4 regions of the Paenibacillus intestini genome follow, and region 2 is predicted to be linked to each of the others. Evidence: riboswitches for the same ligand, from Rfam matches in the RefSeq annotation. Region 2 holds a riboswitch; each other region holds the start of a gene.

Evidence for each region. A riboswitch is a leader RNA that binds a small molecule or an ion and turns the genes downstream of it on or off. The one in region 2 is predicted to bind cyclic di-AMP.
Region 1: another riboswitch for cyclic di-AMP. It lies ahead of J2T16_RS01565 (3D domain-containing protein); the one in region 2 lies ahead of J2T16_RS27915 (C40 family peptidase).
Region 3: another riboswitch for cyclic di-AMP. It lies ahead of J2T16_RS07650 (C40 family peptidase); the one in region 2 lies ahead of J2T16_RS27915 (C40 family peptidase).
Region 4: another riboswitch for cyclic di-AMP. It lies ahead of J2T16_RS26920 (resuscitation-promoting factor); the one in region 2 lies ahead of J2T16_RS27915 (C40 family peptidase).

The regions. Positions count from the first base shown of each region.
Region 1 covers NZ_JAURUN010000001.1:355,796-359,995, forward strand. The annotation lists gene J2T16_RS01555 (ABC transporter substrate-binding protein/permease) at 1-821, shown strand, start outside; gene J2T16_RS01560 (amino acid ABC transporter ATP-binding protein) at 808-1,530, shown strand; cyclic di-AMP (ydaO/yuaA leader) riboswitch at 1,716-1,912, shown strand; gene J2T16_RS01565 (3D domain-containing protein) at 1,915-2,586, shown strand; gene J2T16_RS01570 (polysaccharide deacetylase family protein) at 2,718-3,536, opposite strand; gene lpdD (prenylated flavin chaperone LpdD) at 3,691-4,026, shown strand.
Region 2 covers NZ_JAURUN010000020.1:17,277-21,476, reverse strand. The annotation lists gene J2T16_RS27925 (M1 family metallopeptidase) at 1-697, shown strand, start outside; gene J2T16_RS27920 (hypothetical protein) at 708-1,562, shown strand; cyclic di-AMP (ydaO/yuaA leader) riboswitch at 1,856-1,993, shown strand; gene J2T16_RS27915 (C40 family peptidase) at 1,997-2,467, shown strand; gene J2T16_RS27910 (GNAT family N-acetyltransferase) at 2,830-3,327, shown strand; gene J2T16_RS27905 (c-type cytochrome) at 3,476-3,835, shown strand; gene J2T16_RS27900 (4a-hydroxytetrahydrobiopterin dehydratase) at 3,949-4,200, opposite strand, start outside.
Region 3 covers NZ_JAURUN010000002.1:555,282-559,481, forward strand. The annotation lists gene xynC (glucuronoarabinoxylan endo-1,4-beta-xylanase XynC) at 1-461, shown strand, start outside; tRNA gene J2T16_RS07640 (tRNA-Leu) at 654-738, opposite strand; gene pelA (pectate lyase) at 938-1,891, opposite strand; cyclic di-AMP (ydaO/yuaA leader) riboswitch at 2,267-2,398, shown strand; gene J2T16_RS07650 (C40 family peptidase) at 2,404-2,868, shown strand; gene J2T16_RS07655 (carboxymuconolactone decarboxylase family protein) at 3,007-3,336, opposite strand; gene J2T16_RS07660 (hypothetical protein) at 3,517-3,735, opposite strand; gene J2T16_RS07665 (hypothetical protein) at 3,854-4,183, opposite strand.
Region 4 covers NZ_JAURUN010000017.1:11,723-15,922, forward strand. The annotation lists gene J2T16_RS26910 (HD domain-containing protein) at 1-650, shown strand, start outside; gene J2T16_RS26915 (TatD family hydrolase) at 1,026-1,793, shown strand; cyclic di-AMP (ydaO/yuaA leader) riboswitch at 2,035-2,288, shown strand; gene J2T16_RS26920 (resuscitation-promoting factor) at 2,558-3,742, shown strand; gene rnmV (ribonuclease M5) at 3,898-4,200, shown strand, end outside.

The DNA.
Region 1 (4,200 bases), on a different contig from region 2:
ACGAAGAACAGGCTGAAGCCGCTGTCGGGATTCGTAAGGGCAATACGGAGTTATTAGCCTCTGTAAACAAAACCTTGGACCGCTTGAAAAGCGAAGATAAGATCAACCAGATGGTTACAGAAGCAAGTCTCCTGATGGCTGACAAAGTCAATAAATCTCAAAACATTTTTCAATTGTTCTGGGAATACAAAGGCTTATATGCAACAGGTATTGGTTACACGCTCCTGTTGTCGGCGCTAGGCGTATTATTCGGGGTCATCATCGGTCTGATTATTTGCCTGTTCCGTCTTCATAATATGGCGATTCTTCGCTGGATTGGTACAACTTATGTAGAGGTGATCCGCGGGACGCCAATGCTGGTACAACTTATGATTATCTATTACGGGGTGTCGCTAACTTTTGGCATTAACTTCTCAGCACTTCAAGCAGGGATTATGACGCTTTCCATTAACAGCGGTGCGTATCTCGCCGAGATTTTCCGTGCCGGTATTCAAGGCGTTGATCGTGGTCAACTGGAAGCAGCCCGTTCACTGGGTATGGGCAGAGGCGCAGCGATGCGTTACATTATTCTGCCACAGGCCTTCAAGGCCGTTTTGCCAGCCATCGGTAACGAGTTCGTAACGATTATTAAAGAATCATCCATTATTTCGGTCATCGGTATGGTGGATATTATGTATCAAGCAAGTGTAGTCAAAAATCTCACATTCCAGGGTCTGAACCCGTTCATTATTGCGGCAGCGATTTACTTTGTGATGACATTTATTCTGTCCAAGCTGCTCGGACGATTGGAAAGGAAGTTGGGTGCAAGTGATAGACGTTAGGCAATTACACAAATCATATGGTAAAAATGATGTCCTGAAAGGCATCGACGTAACGATCGGCAAAGGTGAGGTCGTTGTAGTTATTGGTCCTTCCGGTTCCGGTAAAAGTACATTTCTGCGTTGTCTGAACCTGTTGGAACAGCCATCATCGGGACAGATCGATTTCGAAGGTGTTTCGATTACCGATCCGAAGCATAACATCAATGCTACACGTGAGAAGATGGGCATGGTGTTCCAGCATTTTAATCTGTTTCCTCATAAAACGGTGCAGCAAAACATAACGATTGCTCCAATCAAGGTGAAGAAACAATCCACGGATGAGGCCAACAAAATTGCCGAGGATCTCCTGAAGACAGTCGGTTTGGCGGACAAAAAAGATGTATATCCTAACCAGCTGTCCGGTGGTCAAAAGCAACGGATTGCCATTGCAAGAGCACTCGCGATGCAGCCGCATGTGATGCTGTTTGACGAGCCTACATCGGCCCTTGATCCGGAGATGGTCGGAGAGGTATTGGAAGTCATGAAACGTCTTGCTGAAGGCGGAATGACGATGGTCATTGTAACGCATGAGATGGGTTTTGCGCGTGAGGTGGGAGACCGCATTCTGTTCATGGACGGCGGCGTCATCGTTGAGGAAGGTACCCCGGATGAAGTGTTTGGTGCGCCAAAACATCCGCGTACGCGAGACTTTCTTGCAAAAGTACTTTAATTCATGCCATTCCGTATATAGAATCAAATGAATAACGGCGTTATCGGATCGAAAGATCCGGTGACGCTTTTTTGTTGTTTGCAGAAAAGGTAGAGCTGAAAAAGTAACTTTTCTGTTACCTGTAAAATGAATTAAAACGCCAAATGGAAACATTTACTACAGCTTAAGGTTACAAATTTGTGATATATTCAAGACTGCCGAAACTTCCGAAGCGGAAGTGCGGGGGACGTAACAATGCAGACATAGTTAATGATTTGAGAAATATGCTGCTTGGGGTGAATTAGGAATACATAATGCTTCAGCATGTCACGTACAGCCTATAGGGTGGGTTCCTCCATCCGAATCCGACAACTAACTTCGCAGGCATCATGAGGGAGGAAGACCATGCATAACAAGAAACGTTTAGCCAAAACAGCCATCGCACTACTGACATCCATTCTATTCATTCAAGCCGTTCCGGCTCACGCGGATTCCGTTCATGTGGCCAAAGAAGGGGATACCTTCTTCACCTTATCCAAGCAATACGGCGTTGATATGAACACATTAATTAAAACGAATAAAGACATCTCACCTTATAACATCTATGGTGGTTTGAAAATTACAATCCCAGGTAACGAAAACAAAGTAGAAGCGGCACCAGTTCAAGCGAAGTCGCAGGAAAAAACGGTGACTGCTGCAAGCCTGGACGTGAATACAGATAATAAAGTGGTACAGGCTTGGGGGAAAACATTCGACTACAGCAAAACGCTTAGTGTTAAAGCAACAGCGTATTCCGCGGATGCTTCCGAGAATGGTGGATGGGGCCCCGTTGATTATTTTGGCAACCCGCTCGAACTCGGCACAATCGCAGTGGATCCCAAGGTTATCCCTTTTGGAACCAAGGTACTAGTGACAGGGCATACACACCCTGGATTGCCGAAACAGGCTTTCGTAGCAACGGCTTTGGATGCAGGTAGCGCGATCAAGGGAAATCGTATTGACATCTTTATCCCTGGAAGCAAACAGTTCGTTAGTTCGTTTGGTTTTCAGGATATTGAGTTGTACATTTTAAAATAAGGCTTAAACCCTCTCATTTATGGATGTGAGGTCATAAGTTGAATTGAGCATTAATAAACAGGGTGTTCTTTCTTGCGTAATCATGATAGGCATAATTCATGACGACGTAGAGGGACAACCTGTTCTTTCAATTATTGTTTCTCTTTTGGCAGTTTAAGCATCTCGTCCAATGTAACTAATTCATATCCTCGGTTTCGCAATTCCTCAATAACCTCAGGCAAAGCCTCTACAGTACCTTTCAGGTTCGAACCTGTACCGCCGCCAGCATGTTGTAATACGATGGAACCAGGCTTCACCGCGGTGAGAATATTATGTTTTACCTTTTCCTTGTCTAGTCCCTTCCAATCGAGAGAATCCACATTCCAATTCACGATGCTGTAATGCTGTTTTGCAGCCCATCTCAACTGTTCTTCGTTAATGTCCCCATACGGAGGACGAATCATTTTGGGCGTATACCCCGTCAGGCGGTGAATGATATCGCCGGTATGTAATATTTGTTTGCGAAAGGCAGTCATTGATAATTTGCTGAATTCAGGATGATTGTAGCTGTGATTGCCAACGATATGTCCTTCTTTCACCATCCGTTTCACCAAGTCCGGGTGTTTCTCCGCACGGCTGCCAACAACAAAAAAAGTAGCACGAACCTTATATTTTTTTAATACATCAAGTACCTGCGGTGTAAATCTTGGATCAGGTACATCATCAAAAGTCAGCGCAACTTGTTTGGTGGAAGGGCCATTGGTTTTGAACGTATCCGCGTATTTCTGACGAAGTTGACCTAGAGTCAACTGTTCTTCTTTAACATCTGACCCAGACGCCGGTGTATCACTGAGGGTTGAAGAAGGTTCCTCAGATGAAGCAGCAGACACAGGCGCAGGGGCTAAAGGAGCTGTATAAACCCCAGAACATATAATAGTAACGAGTGCGAGCATGACGAGGCGTATTCGCATGTTAACGGCCTCCTTTTTCCAAAATTGCGTTCTCTATGGTATGCCCGTTGCCTGTTTCTTTTATGCGTGTGTGAGAAGTTTCATTGCATCATCAGGTCATGAAAGCCATAATTCCACCATATATAACATATAGAGAAGGATAGGTGGAGAGACAATGAGTACATATGATTTGAAATCCATTCGTTTAGAGGTTTTTGAGGCAGGACAGGACAAGGTATTTCTGGTTACGGGTGGTAAAGCTCATATCGGGGCTGTAGCTACATTCTATGTTGACCATGATCGGGTTAGTGGAACAACGGTACATATCCCGGGACACAAGGAACAAGAGTTATGTGAGCGGCTAGCCCGCAAGGCGGCACTGCAATTGAAAGTTACGGTAACCGTTATTATGGGCATACATTTTGACAGCATTACACGAGTGCAGATCGACGAGATCGTAATGACTGCAGAGAGACTTGTGGATGAACATTTGAATAAGAGGTCAGAGTAATGTTTTGGTAATCGGTCATCTTTTAGGATAAACGACACGTGCCTGGATAAGTATAACCTTCAGAGGTAATCCTCCTTATATTTAGAGGTTGTCATCAAGTTTTAATTTTTTTTTGTAAAATTGAAACGAGTTGCAGATTGTAACGTATGTATCTTTATATACAATGCACAATCC
Region 2 (4,200 bases):
AGATAAACTGATGGAACAGGAATACGGATTGATTCCGAATCTACCGGTACAATCAGGTCTGATCACATCTCCGGCTCCTCTAACACAGCCCTCGTGGAAGTTTGACTCACAGAATCAATATGCTTCCAACGTGTACACAAGGGGCAAACTGGTGCTACTCGGCATTGAACAGCAAGTCGGAGCGAAGACCATGGAACGAATCCTTTCGACGTATGTAAAAAAATATCGTTTTAAACATCCCGCAACGGGTGATTTTCAAAAGGTGGTTGAGCAAGTCACCCGCACCTCTTGGGCGGATTACTTTGACCAATATGTCTACCGGAACGGCATGGCCGATTTTGCTGTAGAGAAGATCAACGTTTCTTCTATAGAGAAGGACGGCAAAAAAATGTACGAGTCCTCTGTCACCATTGTCAAAAAAGGCAGTGACTTTCCTAAGGTTCCTGTTCGGATTGCGTTTGAGGACGGCCATACCGTAACCAAACACTGGGATGGCCGCGAGGAGCGCGTCACCTATAAACTGACATATACATCTCCTGTCACCTGGGCCATGACTGACCCTTTGTATGACATCGTGCTCGAAAATCGCCATATGAACAATTTCCTGAGAACCGGACTGGACGAGCAAGTCAAATCCCGCTGGAACATGAGTGCTACGAAACTAATTGAAGCCATATTCGGAGGTCTGTCATGGTGAGGTGGAGACAGTGAAAGCAAAAATTCGTGAAGGCTGGTTTCTTGTCCGTCAGCATATGTTTATTGCCGCACTCTTGTTTATCTATCAATTAACTTGGGGTTATTTCATCTACCGGTTGGTTCAATCGGCTGTCGTTCCTCTATTACTACGTTATCCAACGGATGATGTCGGCGAGCTAAGCACACTTTTATTCAAAATGGAAAGCCAGCTCAGCCTGTCCGGTCCGGAGGTCCAGCGTTATCTGTGGATTTTGGGCGGCATGTTATTGCTTCGCCTGCTGATCAGTCCACTTATTCAGGCCGGGTTACTCTACTCCCTGCAACATTATCAATCTACTGAAGAACGCATTCCTTTTATTCGGGGCATCAAAACGTTATGGAAACCCATGATATTGCTACACACTATACGTACCTTTCTCATGTTCTTGCCTGCATACTGGCTTCTGCCCAAATTGTTTTCTACAATAATGGACAGTTTTCATTCTCTTCATTTATTACTTCCCGGCATTCCATATGTAGCAGGCTGGATTATTTATGGCTGGATTGTACATCATGCAGTGCTCTACATGCAGTTTGGGATTTCTGACCCGGATGCAGAAGGGCGAATCCACGGGACACTCAAGGGACTGTGGATTGCTGTGCGCCGCATCTTTGCTGTCATCGGCATTGCGCTGGTGCTGGGAGTTGTGCATTTAGTGGTCTTTGGTGCATTCACTTCCGCCTCCTGGTTCTTGACAGGACTATCCGGATTAATCCTGCAACAATCCTATCCGCTTGCCCGAAGCCTACTCAGTATGTGGAAAGTATGTAGTCATTTCCGTTTATGGCAGTCCACATCTACCAGACATGAAAATCATATACGTTGAACAAAAATGTTGCACGCCATCTGAGATCGCTTTCAAAAATAAAGAAATGTTACCATCTTATATTAAACATTTCATTGGTTATTACGTATAAATACGCAAACCTCGACCTTTCCCCGTCAAAGGTCGAGGTTTTTTTTGTTAATTTTACTGCTAAACGTTGCCAAAGTACTAAGCCTCTGGTACAATAAGCGCAGTGAGTTTTTAGTAACAACTTTGTAATCTTTAAATCCTTATTTGTAACAACTTTAAATTAAATCCTTAAAATTAAATTTTCTTTTCATTTTTCAGGTGCATAACTAGCATAGCCAAATTCCTGGCACCTGGGAAGCGGGGGAACCAGTTATGGGTGAATTGATCTTGAAACAGAGGGATCATAGGGGACCTTCAACCGAATCCTTAAGCTAACCTCGCAGGCGTTGGAAGGGGTATATCACTTGTTTAAGAAGAAACTGACCGCAGCAGTACTTAGCCTCACATTTGCATTATCACTTGGAGCAGGCAGCGCATTTGCAGATTCTAAGATGGATAAAGTAATTGATTCAGCAATGGGAACTACATACAAAAGCGGAGGAACAACGCTTGACGGTTTTGACTGCTCCGGATTCACACGGTATGTATTCGACAAATTAGGTATTGATTTGGCTCGTCAATCTAGCTCCCAATACGACATGGGTGATTCCGTATCTCGCATGGAGATGAGACCTGGAGATCTGGTGTTCTTCAACACAACAGGTAAAGGTATATCACACGTAGGCATCTTTGTAGGAAGTGGCAAGTTTGCACATTCTTCTTCTTCCAAAGGTGTAACGATCAGCTCTTTGAGTGAGAACTACTGGGCTAACCGCTACGTTGGCGCTAAACGGATCATGAGCACGGACGATTATGAGTCACTGGCCCTTGACTAGGTACAAGCTGTAATCAACATGATGTTGGAACCATGTAACTCTACTGTAACGAAATACGAAGTATAAACAGAACCGCCCGGTACATTCTCCGCAGGAATGTATCCGGCGGTTTTTTTATGCTTTCTGACTCTGTGTAGTTCCCGATGTTGCAAGTCATGGTGTGTATGTGAACTAACACGTTCGCCGGCTTTCGTTTGTCCGTGCCCTTATCATGTTTTTACCCAGCCTGTTATAATATAAACGGAATGATCACGACTTTTGTTTCAATTTTTATCTGATCATATGAAGACTTGCCTAATACACAGCTCTTTTGTAGAGTGAACAATGACACGGATATTGGAGAAAGGAGCATGCACTGTTATATGAAGAATGAAGCCTCTTTGATACTTCATGTTGTACCGATGCAAGAAGAACATGCTGAACTTATATGTGGCTGGAAATACGCCCCACCTTACAATATCTATAGCTGGCTTCCTTGGGAACAGATGAAAGCACTCGAAGTCGAGTTCGGTGATGCACATCTCAGACAACAACAATATGCCATTATCCTGGATCAACATGACCAGGTTTATGGGTTTGCACAATATTTTCCGCTCCAGCATGTCACACGAATCGGTCTCGGTATGCGCCCCGATCTGTGTGGTCAAGGTCTCGGCAAAGCATTTGTTACTGCGATCGTACAAGAGGCCATCCGCCGAAATCCATCCAATGAAATTGATCTTGAAGTACTGACTTGGAATACCCGTGCCATTCAGGTATATCTAAAAAGCGGATTTGTCATCCAGGATACATATGAACGCCAAACCCCAGATGGTTTAAAGCCTTTCCATTGCATGGTCTATGAAGGTCCGAGAGAGTAAACCCACGATTAAATGGCTTTAATTGGTCTCTCTTTTGTGATTAGTTTAAAAATTTACCACAAAATGCTATGATGTAGCTACAGCTTCCGTTATAATGATAGGGATAGTTTGAGTTAGATGATCTTTCATTCTGGAGGGGACATAAGGGATGCACAAATGGATCATGAGCGGGGTATTTTTTGCAGCATGTGCTTTAGCTATTGTTTTAATGTTTACGCTTCCAGGTAAAGAAGAAGTGGCTCAGGAAGCCAAACCAACCATGCCTGAAGTGGCTATGGACGCCGGACAGGCTGAGACACTAGTGAAGGCCAACTGTATCTCCTGTCACGGCGATCAGCTTCAAGGTGGCGTAGGCCCAGCTCTTGCGAACATCGGCAGCAAGGACGATGTGGAGAAAATCTATTCCACCATTGTCAAAGGTAAAGGCGGCGGTATGCCTTCGTTCAAAGGCAAACTGCAAGACGAAGAAATCGCCCACATTGCAATGTGGCTAGCAGAGAAGAAATAATGCATTCTGCGCGTAAGGCATCAAAGAGGCTCTCACCCTCCCGTTAGGGAGACAAGAGCCTCTTTTGGTATGCATTACAAACATCATCCTGCAGACAACGTTGGTGCAGATTATTATGTTCTCATTTTCTCAAAAGCTTCGTTGTACTGCTCTGCTTCTTTGATGTCTACCGATGTAATGCCACCTGCATCCCAAGACGTAAGACGCAGTGTAACCGTTGTATAATCAATAGTAATAAAAGGGTGATGATTGAATGCTTCCGAAATCGCAGCGACTTCATCCACAAAAGCAATCCCTTTCATATAGTTAGAAAACACAAATTTGCGGACAATCCACCGTCCCTCTTCTAGCTCCCAGCCTTCCAG
Region 3 (4,200 bases), on a different contig from region 2:
TCCCAGCACAGAGTGTAACAACATTTGTTGCTAATATTACTGGCGGCAACGGTGGCGGCAATGTAGGCACGGGCACCACATATGAGGCCGAAACAGGAACAACACTTACGGATGCAGTCATTGAAACAGCTTATCCGGGCTTCACCGGTTCTGGATATGTTAACTTCAACGCTTATACAGGCTCCGCAATCCAATGGAATGATATCAATAACACAATCACAGGCACCAAAAATGTAAAGTTTCGTTACGCTTTGGAAAGTGGTACGCGGACTCTAGATATTTATGTTAATGGCACAAAAGTACTCAGTAATGAGCCCTTTACTCAAACAGGAAGCTGGTCTACTTGGGGTGAAAAAACAATTCAAGTACCTATGAATTCAGGTACGAATACACTCCGAATCGTAACAACAGGTACAGAGGGACCCAACATTGATAACATTACGGTGACAGCAGCATCATAAGTTATCTAATTCTAAACCTTTTTCTTTTTTAGCTGGGCAAAAAGTAGCCAAGCTCCCATGTGGAATAGACCTAAGTTGCTCTACTCGTCTATTTTGAGACAATACTGTAATTAAAGACTGTTGATTGTTCTTTATATCATTAGATAGAAAAAGACCTCTTAGGCTATTGCTAAGAGGTCTTTTTCTATCTAATGCGGTCGAGAGGACTCGAACCTCCACGGGGGGTTAGCCCACACGGACCTGAACCGTGCGCGTCTGCCAATTCCGCCACGACCGCATATATTGTATCTTTCCAACTAATATCGGCGACAAGAAATAATATACCACGCGTAGTTTAACATGTCAACAACTATTCATCACCAAATAAGTGCGAAACAGATATGTATCCGATTCGCACTTATCAGGCCTGCTTCAGATTAAGCTTATATATCCGTAAGTAGTGGACTTATTAGAAAATTGGTTAAATAAACAATTTTCTACAGCTTGGACGGCCAGTTGCCGTACCATGCATAACCGCCTCTTCTTTCCTTTTCTATATCGCTCAGCTTATATTTCACAACGCCATCACGTCCCACAAAGATCGGTTTGTCCGTACCGAGTTCATAGAAACGTGCCCAAATCGGTGATGCACTGGAATCAGCAATAATTCGGCTATCCCCATTCGCTCTCTCATACCGATATCCTGTAATTTTCACTTTATTAAACCAGGCTTCGGCACCTTTGATAGATGCAGTGATTCTTGAATTAGCCGGTCTCGTTTTCAGAAACTTCACAATGTTCACGCTTTCACCTGCCGTTAATGAAGGCACTTCATAGATTCTGGCTCCCGCAGGTCTAAGTGAACTGGAATCATGCTGTTGTCCCCAGGCCGTTAACTTCCCACCGGATACCACCTGGGTATTCAGGATAGCATCGACTCCTTTGGAAACTGCATTTTTACTGCGATTTGCAAGAGAACTGTCGATAAAGGAGAAGTTCCCCTTACGTCCTGCGACTTCATCAAGCATGTACATCACATTAATCATCGCATCATCATTATAGGTAATATGTTTATGATAGCCGGAACTTTGATAGACTTGAGGCCAACCGCCATTGGAATACTGCATATTAAGCAAAAAGTTGATGCCCTTGACCGCTGCAGCAGAGTATCGCGGATCATTTGTTTTTTTGAATTCACTTGCTAGCCTTCTGATTTCTGAGTATGTAGCTTTGTTATCGATCGTTGATTTGGCCCATTCACCTGACGTCTGACTGTAATCTTTTCTCCAGCCTCCATCGGGGCGCTGATTCTTTAAGATATCGGACATACTCGCCGTTGTACCGGAAGCATCAGCTGCCGATACGGTCGGTACAGGAAGGATAGCCATTCCCGCTACGGAGAATACCATAGAACACGCCAGTACAAATGTTACTAATTTTTTTGCTTTCACTCGACAACACTCTCCCCATTCACAAATTTGATTACTTATATCACATATATTCCAATGAAAACAATTTAAATACAAATTATGTATTTAATATGGTTATAATATGCAATAAATATATTTTTGTCAATATATGCAACAAACCAAAAAAATTTGTTAAACAGAATGGTTTCCTTTTTAGCTCATAACAATCTTGTTTATTATCCAAGTTCTCTCATATGAAACACAAATGACTTTTTTGTAATCTTTAACTCCCTAATTTCAACAAAATGATAACTAAAATCGATAATTCCGCTAACATTGAGGCTAAATGAACACCTTTAAACAGGTTTGACAATTACGCATTTATGCAATATAGTTTCAAATAGTTACAAAAACTTAATTATTCATTTGCCGAGTTTCAGGATTGAAAACGGGGGAACCATTTTGGGTGAATTATTCTTATACATAGGAAATATAGGGAACCTTCTACCGAACCCTTAGCTAACTCCGTAGGCATCGAAGGGAGAACATTGATTTTGAAAAAACTGATTATTTCCATTTTTGGGGCTGCTGTACTATTTACATCCGGGGCAACAAGCACAGAGGCAAGCACAATTAATACGATGGTTAACAATATGACAGGCATCCCGTACAAATGGGGCGGCACAACCATGGCTGGCTTCGATTGTTCCGGGTTTATGAGATATCTTTTCAACAAATATAGCATTGAGCTCCCTCGCACGTCGCAACAACAAGCGAAAGCCGGAACACCTGTCTCCAAAGCAAGCATTCGTACAGGAGATCTGGTCTTCTTCAACACAACAGGTAGAGGCATCTCACATACAGGAGTATACATCGGTGGAGGTCAATTCGCACATGCCTCCAGCAGCAAAGGTGTCAGCATCACCAAGTTGTCCAATCCGTATTTCAGTGATCGTTATGTAACCGCAAGACGGGTGACAGGTCAATTTATGTATAACAAAATGTTGGGTAAACTTTAATTGAATTTAAAGAACGGGGAGTAGCCTTTGGCTACCTCCTTACAGTAAAGAAAGTAAAGATGAGCTATAAAAAAACAAGGTCATACGCCTCTATTAAAGAGGTGTATGACCTTGTTAATTTTTGTTTTGCTTCATCCACTAATGGAGCGCCTTCTGCACCCTCATTGCTCCCTGTGACAGAGCATGTCCGCCGCCCACTGCACCAGCGACAGCTACCGTCTCCATGATTTCCTGATCGGTCGCTCCCTTGGACCGGGCTTCCTCCACATGATAGAACGTGCACACTTCGTTATTAGCAAACAAACCGATACCTAGCGCAATTAACTGCTTGGTTTTGGCATCAAGCACACCCGGCTGGAAGCATTCTCCCGTAAACTCATGATATGATTTCACCACATCGGGGAGAACGTCGCTTAATGCGCCAATCTGATCCTTATACGCATGAACTTTATCATTCATCAATGTCATGACTTGCAGCACACCCTTTCGGCTGTAAATACAGCGAATTGTTCCACTGTACCTATCTTCTCTCGCGTGCGTCGCAAATATGCCTGTTCCTGATGGTAATTCCAAACATTTGGTGTAGCAGACATTCTCTTAGAAGGAGCTCCGGTAACGTGAATCCGTTAAGCTAAGCACTCATGTCATTTATTCACTTAAAACACTTTGACGAGGCTCACTGAACAGCTGATAACGGTAAGACCGATCCAGCTTCACAACACGGCGATTTTGCCTGCGAATAAGTACTTGCTCATCATCCCAAGCTACCACGATGCCCGTTACATCATTAGACTCCAGTTCATCCCGCACTACTCTTACCTTCTCCCCTGACAAACGCAGGGCATCCAATTCTGTATCACTAATCATGTCATAACTCCTATACTCAAATTTCTTTACAAAAAGAGACCTAAATGAAAAGTCATTTAGGTCTCACGTGACTGTATTGGACTGTCATGTCATTCGAAAAAAATGTCCCGACTGAGAGTTACCGCTGCGCGTGCTCTTTGCTGTCGTTCTTCTCGAACCAAAAATCAAGCACTTTGGCGGACATCACACGTTCTTCAAGGTACTCTACTTGGTGCGGTGTAAATTGTTCTTTCCAAGAGAAGGACAACTCTTCACACAAGCCTACAATCGTCAGTAATTCTGACCAGGCAACATAGCGTTTGTACCAGAAAAATTGAGGATGTTCAATCATATAGGGATAAAGGTCATCGAATTCCGTATGTTTACAATCCAGGGCACGTTCAAAATGAACTTTCGATTCCGCCAGCTTATCAATAAAAAATTGTTCTGTTGCCGGTTGGTTCCCCATGGTGTTGCCTCCTCTCC
Region 4 (4,200 bases), on a different contig from region 2:
AGTCTGGTATGCATGCTGTGGAAGACTATCTGATGTCACGATACCAGATGTATTGGCAGATTTACTTCCATCCTGTGACGCGTAGCTCCGAGATTATATTGCGACAAATCTTTAAGCGGGCAAAAGAACTTGTGAAGCAAGGCTTTCCATTCCGTTTCATGGTAGAGCCTCTGCCCAAACTGTTTGAAGGAGAAATTTCAGTTCATGAATATCTGCAGCTTGATGAATCGTTAATTCAAACAGCCTTTATGCAGTGGCGTAAGGAGGACGATTCTGTTCTAAGTGAGTTGTGCGAACGTTTTATGGATCGCAGGTTATATAAGTATGTGGAACTTGAACAGATCGACTTGGACATCATTGAAGAGATTCGGGAAGCATTTGTACAAGCAGGATTGAATCCCGAGTACGATCTTGAAATTGATTTTCCGACGGATAATCCGTATGATGTGTTTCGTCCAGATCAATCCACAGATAAGCAAATTCTTCTGCTCGATCGGCAGGACAAGTTGCATGAGCTGTCAGAAGTTTCTGATATTGTTCGTTCCATCAGTGGACTTCATCTGGGCAAACATCATCTGTACTATCCGCAAAACAAGGTGGATGCCATCCTTCATGAATTACCGTCCCATATACGCCCCTATTTTCTATAAGCTTGAGTCGATGCAGCAGGGTGAAACACTTTGATATCAAAAGACTTTCTAAGAGAGCTATTTTACATGATACAGTAATCTGCTTTAATGGGGAGGATGTGTAGATCGACATAATTTTGTAATTCGAGTGAGTAATTATACAGTTTCTAACGCCTTTCTTGCAAGATGTTGATTTGACTTTTTATTTTCCTTCTATATATAGTAGCTTGAGTGCTAAAACTGAAAATACTGAAATTGTTGCTTGTCCCAATCATTTAATGATGCAAAAAAATAAATTTGAAATTCAAACGCAAGAATTCCTGTACAAGAATAAGGGAGTTCCCATGAAAAAATCATCGGCATTTGACTTTCGACATGAAGGGAGAACGAGAAAGCATGTTATTCGACACACATACTCATCTGGATGCACCACAATTCGACGAAGACCGAGAGGACATGATTAAACGGGCCGTTCAGGCCGGAGTTACTCGCATGATTAATATCGGCTTTAACCGGGAGACGATTCCAACAACGATCAAACTGGCCGAAACGTATGATTTTATCCACGCAGCTGTAGGCTGGCACCCGGTGGATGCCATTACGATGCAAGAGGGAGATCTCGAATGGATTGCATCATTGTGCAAACATGAGAAAGTGGTAGCAATCGGAGAAATCGGTCTAGACTATCATTGGGACACTTCCCCTAAGGAGGTACAGCACCGCGTATTACGACAACAAATTGCATTGGCACGTGAATTGAGTATGCCTATCGTCATCCATAATCGGGATGCTCATGAGGACATTGTGCGTATTTTACGTGAGGAGAAGGCTGGTGAGGTTGGAGGTGTGATGCATTCTTTCTCCGGTAGCTGGGAAACGGCGAAAATGTGTCTGGATTTAGGGTTCCATCTGTCCTTCGGAGGACCGGTCACTTTCAAAAATGCCAAGCAACCGAAAGAGGTGCTCGCCAAGGTTCCGATGGATCGATTTTTCTTAGAAACGGACTCCCCGTATCTCACACCGCATCCTTATCGTGGAAAACGAAATGAGACAGCGCATGTACGTCTGGTTGCTGAAGCAGCTGCGGAAATTAAAGGCATTTCGGTAGAGGAAATTGCTGCAATTACCACCAAAAATGCCATGGAACGATTTGGGATTCGATAAGAAAATGAGTAAATCGGGTGAAAAAGGGAGATACAGAGAGGTAATTTGCTCTTTGTCTCGAATAATTGCAGAATATTACAATATTTTAACCAAATATTTAGAAAAACGTACTTGATCCGTGCTTTACAACATGCATCAAAACAGGATATCATCTTTTCAGTGAATTGTTGCGCGGAAAATTGGACAGATGTTCGGGGGATGAACAAAGGGACACTTTCCGATGAGACAACATTACTTTCATGAATCAATCTCGCTGAGTCTCCGTTAACGGAGAGCGGGGGAACCAATAGGGCTTAAACATCGGTGATTCTAGCCGGTGCGCATCGTTCGCTGACCCAAAAGCAGCGGAATGTTCTGCGAAGCCGTATTTGATTTCTTCTTTGGGTCTCGGGGTGAATTCAAGGGCGTCCGCCATGAGCGGGTGACCTAAGATAGGGCGGCTCTCTTTCGCCCGAACCCGACAGCTAACCTCGCAAGCGGAAAAAGAGAGGCAACCTCGTGCATGAATTTCCGATATTCAAAATCATTCGGAAGCCACGAAAGGGTCTCTTACACTCTTTCTTTGGCTTTTTTTGTTTTGAATAAAAGAAATATTGTCATCATACGGTATGTATTCAGGAGGATGACATCATGTTGCGAAGAGGGGTTCATGGTGCAGAACCGGTCATTATCTCTGATCTGTGTTCTGTAGAAAAATTGTTATAGTCGCGTCAAAGACATCATGCATTACTTTAGACGGCGAGGCTATGAAGGAGGACGGAGAAGTGGGCATATTCCAACCAGAAGAGACCCATGAGTCACGATCATCCAGTAAGTCTTTCGCGTTGCGGTGGAAGCATGAGAACTTGCGTCAAATGGCATTGATCGCGATATTCTCAATTGCGCTTGCAATCATGATCTTGTTAGTCGTTTACGGTCAGGCCGGGAAGCAGGTTTCACTGGTTATTGACGGCAAAGCTCAAGTGGTAGAGACTCGTACAGGAATGCTTCAGGAAATGCTGGAGGAGCAGTCAATCACAGTCAGCCCTCACGACAAGGTATCCATGCCCATGAATGGGGCGATTACCGACGGAGACCGAATCGTTATTGAGCGGGCCGTTCCAGTTAAAATCACGGCAGACGGAGACACCAAGACTCTTTATACAACCGATTCATCGGTACAGGGTGTAATTCAGCAATCAGGTATTCAAGTTGAAGATCATGATAAAGTGTATCCAGCGCTCGGAACCGCAATTAAAGCGGATATGAAGATTCGTGTAGTGCGTGTAACAAAGCATACAGTGGATGTGAAACAACCGATTGCTTACAAGGTTGTAAAAACGGCAGACCCAAGTTTGTTCCAAGGGGATAACCGTGTTGTAGTGAAAGGCAAGGAAGGCACAATTGTGCAACATATCGAAAAGGTATTTCAAGATGGAGAACTCGTCTCCAAAAAAGTGGTAGGTAAAACGGTCGCCACCAATCGTGTAGATAAAGTGATTGCGGTAGGTACGAAGGCTAAGCCGGTTGTGAAGGAACCTGAGGTTCAATTGGTATCTGCCAAAACTTCAACGACCAAAAAAGCTGTAACAACGAACTCGAAGAAAACATCTGCCTCGGGCAGCAAGGTGATTACGGTCTCCGGGAATTCTTTTAAATACTCTAAAGTTTTGAAAAATGTATCGATGACAGCCTACTCTTCTGAAGAGCCGGGTATTGGTACAAAAACAGCTTCCGGTACTCGTGTAACGGAGGGGCGCACCATTGCAGTTGATCCCAAGGTCATTCCAATCGGCTGGTGGGTATACATTGAGGGCCTCGGCTTCCGTCGTGCGGAAGATACAGGCGGCGCTATTAAAGGCAACAAAATTGACGTTTATTACGACAGTGTGAAGCACGCCCTGAATTTCGGACGTAAAAAAGGCAAAACGGTCTATGTGATTGGTCCAGTTAAGCCGGAAGCGAACTAAAATCGTTTTACTTTGAAATGGGAATGCTATAAAATAGTTGCATGAATGATTCATGCGGAATATGCGGCGGAGGGGTCTGAATTCAGTCTCCTCCGCCGTTTGGCAGAGAAGAGGATATTCCTCTTCTTTTTGCGTTAGAAAGGAAGAAAAGGAACATGATAAAAGAAGTGATTGTTGTGGAGGGTCGTGACGACACGGTAGCGATTCGTCGGGCGGTCGAAGCGGATACGATTGAAACCGGAGGCTCTGCCATTAATCAGCGTATTCTGAAGCGAATTGCACTTGCTCAAGAGAGACGTGGCGTCATTATCCTGACGGATCCGGATCATGCGGGAGAGCGTATCCGTAAAATTATTGCCAATAAGGTTCCTGGTTGCAAACATGCCTTCATCCCAGAAGCGGATGCAACGCGCAAAGGAGATATCGGAGTAGAGAATGCTTCACCGGAAGCGATTCGT